Regions from separate parts of the Arthrobacter sp. B1I2 genome, predicted to be linked through region 2. Evidence: predicted binding sites of a transcription regulator. Region 2 holds the regulator's gene; each other region holds the start of a gene.
What was found. The regulator Rex, encoded in region 2, represses fermentation and respiration genes when NADH is low (regulators of the CRP and FNR family bind a similar motif). The targets are predictions, from matches to a motif close to CTTGTGAANNNNTTCACAAG.
Positions count from the first base shown of each region.

Region 1 (2,266 bases), 1.7 Mb from region 2:
TCCTTCTTGTAGTTGTCCTTGGTGATGATCACAGACTTCAGCAGGAAGGCCGGCACGACCTTGACCTTGTTGTTGTAGGTCTTGGTGTCGTTGGTTTCGGCTTCCTGGCCCTTGAGGACGGCGTCGACCATCTTGACGGCCTGCGCGCCGAGCTGGCGCGTGTCCTTGAAGATGGTGGAGTACTGCTCACCGGCGATTATGGACTTCACGGAGCCCTTTTCGGCGTCCTGGCCGGTGACCACCGGCAGGGTTCCCTTGGCGTAGCCGCCGGTGCTGGTAAGGGCGGAGATGATGCCGATGGACAGGCCGTCGTACGGGGAAAGGACGCCGTTCAGCTTGGTGCCCGAGCTGTAGGCGGAGGTGATGATGTCCTCCATGCGCTTCTGCGCCACGGGGGCCTGCCAGCGAAGGATCGCGGCCTGCTCAAACTTGGTCTGGCCGCTGGGGACCTTCAGGGTGCCGGCATCCAGGTACGGCTTGAGGGTGTCCATGGCGCCGGTCCAGAAGAAGTTGGCGTTGTTGTCGTCGGGGCTGCCGGCGAAAAGCTCGATGTTGAAGGGGCCCTTGCCGTCCACCTTCTTGCCGCTGGCATCGACGAGGCCCAGGCCCGTCAGCAGCGAGGTGGCCTGCTGGACGCCCACGGTGTAGTTGTCGAACGTGGTGTAGTAGTCCACGTTGGGCGTGCCGTTGATGAGGCGGTCATAGGCGATGACCTTAACGTTCTGCTCCTTGGCCTTGGCCAGGACATCGGTCAGGGTGGTGCCGTCAATGGCGGCGACGATCAGGGCCTTGGCGCCCTTGGTCAGCATGTTTTCGATCTGCGACACCTGTGTAGGAATGTCGTCATTGGCGAACTGGAGGTCCGTCTTGTAGCCGAGGTCCTTCAGCGACTTTTCAACGTTGGCGCCGTCGGCAATCCAGCGCTCAGATGTCTGGGTGGGCATTGAAATGCCAACCAGCGAGTCGCTGGGCTTCGCCGCACTGCTGGATTCGCTGGTTCCGCCGCGGGAGCCGCAACCGGTAGCCCCCACGGTCAGGGCGAGGACAAGGGCCACCGCGCCCATCAGTTTTTTGATTCTCACCATTATCTCCTTCCGCGGCAGCATTGCCGCGAAGTTTTGTTGGACCGGGAAGCAGCGAAGCTCCCGGTCCTGGCCACATTGTTGATGTGTCGGTTCAATATAGACTGATTTGTGAACGCTAACAAGAGGCTTCTACCGGAAACTTCGAAAGTCTTTCGAGTTCATTGACTTCTGCTTTGTTAGCGTTCACACTTGCTGCAGCACTTAGCTCCACCCTGACCCTACAAAACCCGGTGATGAGGCCCCTGCCTCCCGGATGGAGGCAACCCCATGCCAGATGCGTTGTTCACTTCCAGCTCCGAGCCCCTTCACGACCACTGCGTCATCGGGGTGGACTATGGAACCCTCTCAGGCCGTGCCGTGGTGGTGCGGGTCCGCGACGGCAAGGAGCTCGGCAGCGCTGTCCATGAGTATCCCCATGCCGTGCTGACCGACGCCCTGCCCAAAGACGTGGCGGGCGAGGCGTCCGAGGGACAAGGCGTAAGGCTCCCCGGGGAATGGGCGCTTCAGGTGCCCAACGACTACCGGGACGTCCTGCGCAACGCGGTTCCTGCCGCGGTGGCCGACGCGGGGATCGACCCGGCCGCCGTCGTCGGTATTGCCACGGACTTCACCGCCTGCACCATGGTGCCCGTCAAGGCCGACGGCACACCCCTGAACGAACTGCCGGGCTTCGCCAACCGCCCGCATGCCTACGTGAAGCTCTGGCGCCACCACGCAGCCCAGGGGCAGGCCGACCGGATCAACCGGCTCGCTGCCGAACGCGGCGAAGATTGGCTTCCGCGGTACGGGGGCCTGATCTCGTCCGAGTGGGAGTTCGCCAAAGGCCTCCAGCTGCTGGAGGAGGACCCGGAGGCCTACGCCGAAATGGACCACTGGGTGGAGGTGGCCGACTGGATCGTCTGGCAGCTCAGCGGCCGCTACGTGCGCAACGCCTGCACGGCCGGGTACAAGGGCATCTACCAGGATGGGCGGTATCCGTCGGATGATTTCCTGGCCGCCCTCAATCCGGATTTCAAGGACTTTGTCAGCTCCAAGCTGGAGCACACCATCGGACGGCTGGGCGACGCCGCCGGCACCCTGACGGCGGAGGCGGCGGCCTGGACCGGGCTGCCGGAGGGCATCGCCGTGGCCGTGGGAAACGTTGACGCGCATGTCACGGCCCCGGCCGCCAAGGCAGTGGA
Region 1 covers NZ_JAUSYC010000001.1:212,351-214,616, reverse strand. Annotated here, with positions in the region: gene chvE (multiple monosaccharide ABC transporter substrate-binding protein) at 1-1,085, opposite strand, end outside; gene araB (ribulokinase) at 1,353-2,266, shown strand, end outside.
Region 1: a site for Rex is predicted at 1,191-1,210, ahead of araB (ribulokinase). Genes of this name have one in related genera too.

Region 2 (2,266 bases):
GGTCCCAGCCGCCGGCAGCTCCGCAGTACGGCCAGAATGCCCCGCAGTATGGCTCACCGTATGGGCAGAACGCGCCCCAGGCTCCGGGCTACGGCCAGAACCCACCCCCGTTCGGCCAGTCCCCGTATGGCCAGTACCCCTCGGAGCAGCCGCAGGCAGCCGGCAGCAACGGAATTCCGCAGCTGGTTAATATCTCGTTCTGGCTGTTGATCGCATCCGCCGTGATTTTCGTCATCGGCATGCTCACCGGGCTCACCCAGCTGGATAATCCTGAGTTCCGCCAGGCCTTTGAACAGCAGGTGCAGGCCAGCGGGGCGTCGGGCGTCACCTATGACGACATCAAGAGCGTCATCGCCGGCACGCTGGTGGTCTTCGCCATCATCGGGGCCGCGCTCTACCTGCTGGTGGCCTTCTTCATCCGCAAGGGGAAGAACTGGGCACGCATCCTAGGAACGGTGTTTGCAGCACTGTCCATATTCGGCCTGTTCGGGGTTCCCAGCATCGGAACGCTCGGGACCGTCCTGGGGATCGCGGCCATCGTGCTGCTCTACCTGCCGGCAGCTGCCCCGTACTTCCGGAAGCAGCAGCCCTTCGGCAACCCTTCTTCAGGCGGCTTCGGCAACCCGTACGGACGGTAACCAGCACGCCCGCCGACAGCCAGGCGGCCCGGGATGCGACATGCATCCCGGGCCGCCTGCTTTAAGCCGGAACCTGGCGAAGTCCTGGCCCGGTCGCAGCGTTTCTAGGCCGTCTGCCCGGGTGCCTGCGCCCGCTGGGCATGGTAGGCCAGGATCTGGAGTTCGGTGGCCATGTCCACCTTGCGGAGATTGACCCCTTCAGGAACCTGCAGCATCACCGGCGCGAAGCTCAGGACGCTGTGCACCCCTGCCGCCACCACCCGGTCGCAAACGTCCTGCGCCACCGCCGCGGGAAGCGCCAGCACCACCATGTTGGCCCCGGTGCGGTGCAGGACGGTTTCAAGGTCCGCAACGTCGCTGACGCGCAGCCATCCCACCTCGTTGCCCACCACCATCTGGTCGGCATCGAAGATGGCCACGACGTCGAACCCGCGGGATTCGAAGCCCCCGTAGCGGGCCAGCGCCTTGCCCAGGTTGCCGGCGCCGACAATCGCCACTTTCCAGTCGTGCGTCAGCCCGAGGGCAGCAGCAATGTGGCGGCTGAGGTACTGCACGTCATAACCCACGCCCCTGGTTCCGTAGGACCCCACATGGGACAGGTCCTTGCGCAGGGTTGAGGAACTGACGCCGGAGGCTTCAGCCAGGGATTCGGAGGAGACGCGCTCCACACCCTCGGCGAGCAGGGTATTCAGCGCACGGAGGTAGATCGTCAGCCGGGCCACGGCAGCCGGAGGTATCTGCTTGGACAGTGCGCCCGTGGCATCCGGAAGGTCCGGGACAGACTGGGGCGTGGAACCCAGGGATGTCACCCGCACCTCCCTTGCGTCGCGTTGTGACTCCACTCTAGGTCCCTGCCGCTCATGCCTTCAAAACCGCGGGCCATCAACAACCCGCGCATCCAAGGCATCTGCTGCCACTGCCGCCACTCCCCTACTGGGCCATGGCGCGCTGCAGCACGCGTTCCAGCCGGACCTCATCGATTTTCCAGAAGTCGCGCTGCACCCCGTCCACCAGAACTACCGGAATCTCCTCGGCATAGCGCTCCCGCAGGTCGGGCTGGTTGTCCACCAACTCTTCGCTCCAGGTAAGGCCCAACGAGGCAGTGACCCGGCCGACGGCGTCGCGCGCCTCCTCACAAAGGTGGCAGTCAGCTTTGGTGACCAGGACGACGCGGGGTGTAGCCATGACTTAACGGTATCGCCGTTCGCGGCTTGGAGGGGACGCCAACGGCGGCAGGCCAGTGGATTGACTAGACTCGGGTCCATGCCCGAGGAGAAATACGTCGCCGTCGTCACGCGGCCGGTTGCTGCGCCGCAGCCCGGCGAGGCGGCGTTTTTCGACGTGGACAATACCTTGATGCGTGGGGCCAGCCTCTTCCATGTGGCCCGGAAGATGTACCAGCGTGGGGCGTTCACCCTGCCGCAGGCCGCCGGGTTCGCCTGGAAACAGTTCAAGTTCGTTGCCCGCGGAGAAAACATCGACGACGTTCATGCCGTCCGCGACTCCGCCCTGACCCTGGCTGCCGGGATCACCGTTGACGACATCAAAGCGCTGGGCGAAGAAGTCTACGACGAAATGATTGCTTCGCGGATCTGGCCCGGCGCCAAGGCACTGGCCGAACAGCATCT
Region 2 covers NZ_JAUSYC010000001.1:1,894,460-1,896,725, reverse strand. Annotated here, with positions in the region: gene QFZ57_RS08795 (Yip1 family protein) at 1-638, shown strand, start outside; gene QFZ57_RS08790 (redox-sensing transcriptional repressor Rex) at 743-1,447, opposite strand; gene QFZ57_RS08785 (glutaredoxin family protein) at 1,569-1,823, opposite strand; gene QFZ57_RS08780 (HAD family hydrolase) at 1,902-2,266, shown strand, end outside.

Region 3 (2,266 bases), 990 kb from region 2:
CGGCCAGTGCGGCGGCGCTTTCCTTGGCGGGGAACGACGGCGGGTTCACACCGGCCATTTCCTCCATGACGCGCACCACCTGGCAGCTGTAGCCGAACTCGTTGTCGTACCAGACGTAGAGGACCAGGTTCTTGTCCGTGGACACCGTGGCGAGTCCATCGACGATGCCGGCGCGGCGGGACCCGACAAAGTCGGTGGAGACAACCTCGGGTGAGTCGATGTAGTCGATCTGCTTGCGGAGATCCGAGTGCAGCGACATCTCGCGCAGGTAGTTGTTGACCTCGTCCTTGGTGGTGCCGTTCTCAAGGCTGAGGTTCAGGATGGCCAACGAAACGTCCGGGGTGGGGACGCGGATGGAGCTGCCGGTAAGCTTGCCGAGCAGTTCGGGGAGGGCCTTGGCCACAGCCTTGGCAGCACCGGTTTCGGTGATGACCATGTTCAGGGCTGCCGAGCGGCCGCGGCGGTCGCCCTTGTGGAAGTTGTCAATCAGGTTCTGGTCGTTGGTGAAGGAGTGGACAGTTTCCACGTGCCCGTGCACCACGCCGAACTTGTCGTTGATGGCTTTCAGGACCGGGGTGATGGCGTTGGTGGTGCAGGAAGCGGCAGAGACGATCCGGTCCGAATCGTTGATGTCCCGGTGGTTGATGCCGTGGACGATGTTCTTCAGTTCGCCCTTGCCCGGTGCGGTCAGCAGGACCCGTGCCACGCCCTTGCTCTGGAGGTGCTGGGAAAGTCCTTCGGCGTCCCGCCAGCGGCCGGTGTTGTCCACCACCAGGGCGTTGTTGATGCCGTAGGCGGTGTAGTCGATGGTGGCGGGGTCGTTCGAGTAGATGACCTGGATCTGGACGCCGTTGGCCGTGATGGTGTTGGCGTCCTCGTCGATCCGGATGGTGCCCTCGAAGGACCCGTGGACGGAGTCGCGGCGCAGCAGGCTGGCGCGCTTGGAGAGGTCGTTGTCCGAGCCCCGGCGCACCACGATGGCGCGCAGGCGCAGTCCATGGCCGCCACCGGCCTTTTCGATGAGGATGCGGGCCAGGAGCCGGCCGATGCGGCCAAAGCCATAAAGTACGACGTCGGTGCTGGTGCGGTCATCGCCGCCCCGCTTGCCCACGATCTCGGCGAGCTCGCTGCGGAGGAATTCCTCCAGGGTGGCGCCGTTGCCTTCTTCCTTGAACTTCTGGTTCAGGCGGGCGATGTCGATCGAGGCGGCGCCGAGCTCAAGTCCGGCCAGCGTGTTCAGCAGGGGCGCCGTGTCCTCCAGGAGCAATTCGTCCTTGCTCATCCGGCGCGCAAAGCGGTGCGCCTTGAGGATGTTCATGGTGGACTTGTTGATCAGGCTCCGGCCGTGAATGCTGGTCACCACGTTGTTTTCGCGGTACAGCCTGCCGATCACCGGGATCATGGCTTCGGCGAGGGCCTCCCGGCCCATCCACGTATCAAGACAAGAATCAGACGTCTGGCTCACAGAAATACCTTCCTCGGTTCAGCCGTGTACGTCCTCGTACACAGATGTAGTCCACCTGATGATGTCCAGGGGCACCGGCGCCTGCAGGGATGGCCCCCAGGCGCCTGGGTCGCGGGCAAAGAAAAACCGCCGGCTGCGAACGCAACTTTCGGCGGTAGAACTCCTGCGTCCGTTATCTATTCTAATTTGACCGGCTGCAGGGAACACGCTTGTGCTGCGTGAAATCACTCACATGGCAGCTGCGCCGGCAGGGCCGGCAATGCCGGACGTCAGTTGTAGACGGCTGAATAGAGGTTCAGGCTGGCGGAGAACACCACCCACGAGAAGTAGGGCAGCACCAGCAGGCCGGCCAAGGTGTGGACCGGGCCAACATCGAGGATCAGCAGGACCAGCACACCGGCCAGTGCGCAGATGACGGCGAGGGCCAGCCAGAGGGCGACGGGACCGAGCATGGGGTACATGGCAAAGAAAGCGAACGGCCACGCCAGGTTCAACAGCAGCTGCAGCCCGTACCGCCGCAGGACGCGGCCGGTGAGGGCTCCCCTGCGCCAGACCAGCCAGCCGGACACTCCGATGCAGGCATAGAGCACCATCCACACGCTCCGGAACATCCAGCCCGCCGGCATCCAGGGCGCTTTGGTGGAGGCGGCAAACCAGCCGTTCATGTGCAGGGTGATCGGGACGGCGGCCAGCAGGCATACGGCGTAGGAAAGGGCCAGAAACCCGGCGAGGGCAAGAACTTGCCTGCCGATCGAGCCAGCATGCCGCCAAGCGGTTTTCGGAGCGGATTGTCCATGAGGA
Region 3 covers NZ_JAUSYC010000001.1:2,882,389-2,884,654, reverse strand. Annotated here, with positions in the region: gene QFZ57_RS13420 (glyceraldehyde-3-phosphate dehydrogenase) at 1-1,465, opposite strand, end outside; gene QFZ57_RS13415 (TspO/MBR family protein) at 1,735-2,266, opposite strand, start outside.
Region 3: a site for Rex is predicted at 1,681-1,700, ahead of QFZ57_RS13420 (glyceraldehyde-3-phosphate dehydrogenase). Genes of this name have one in related genera too.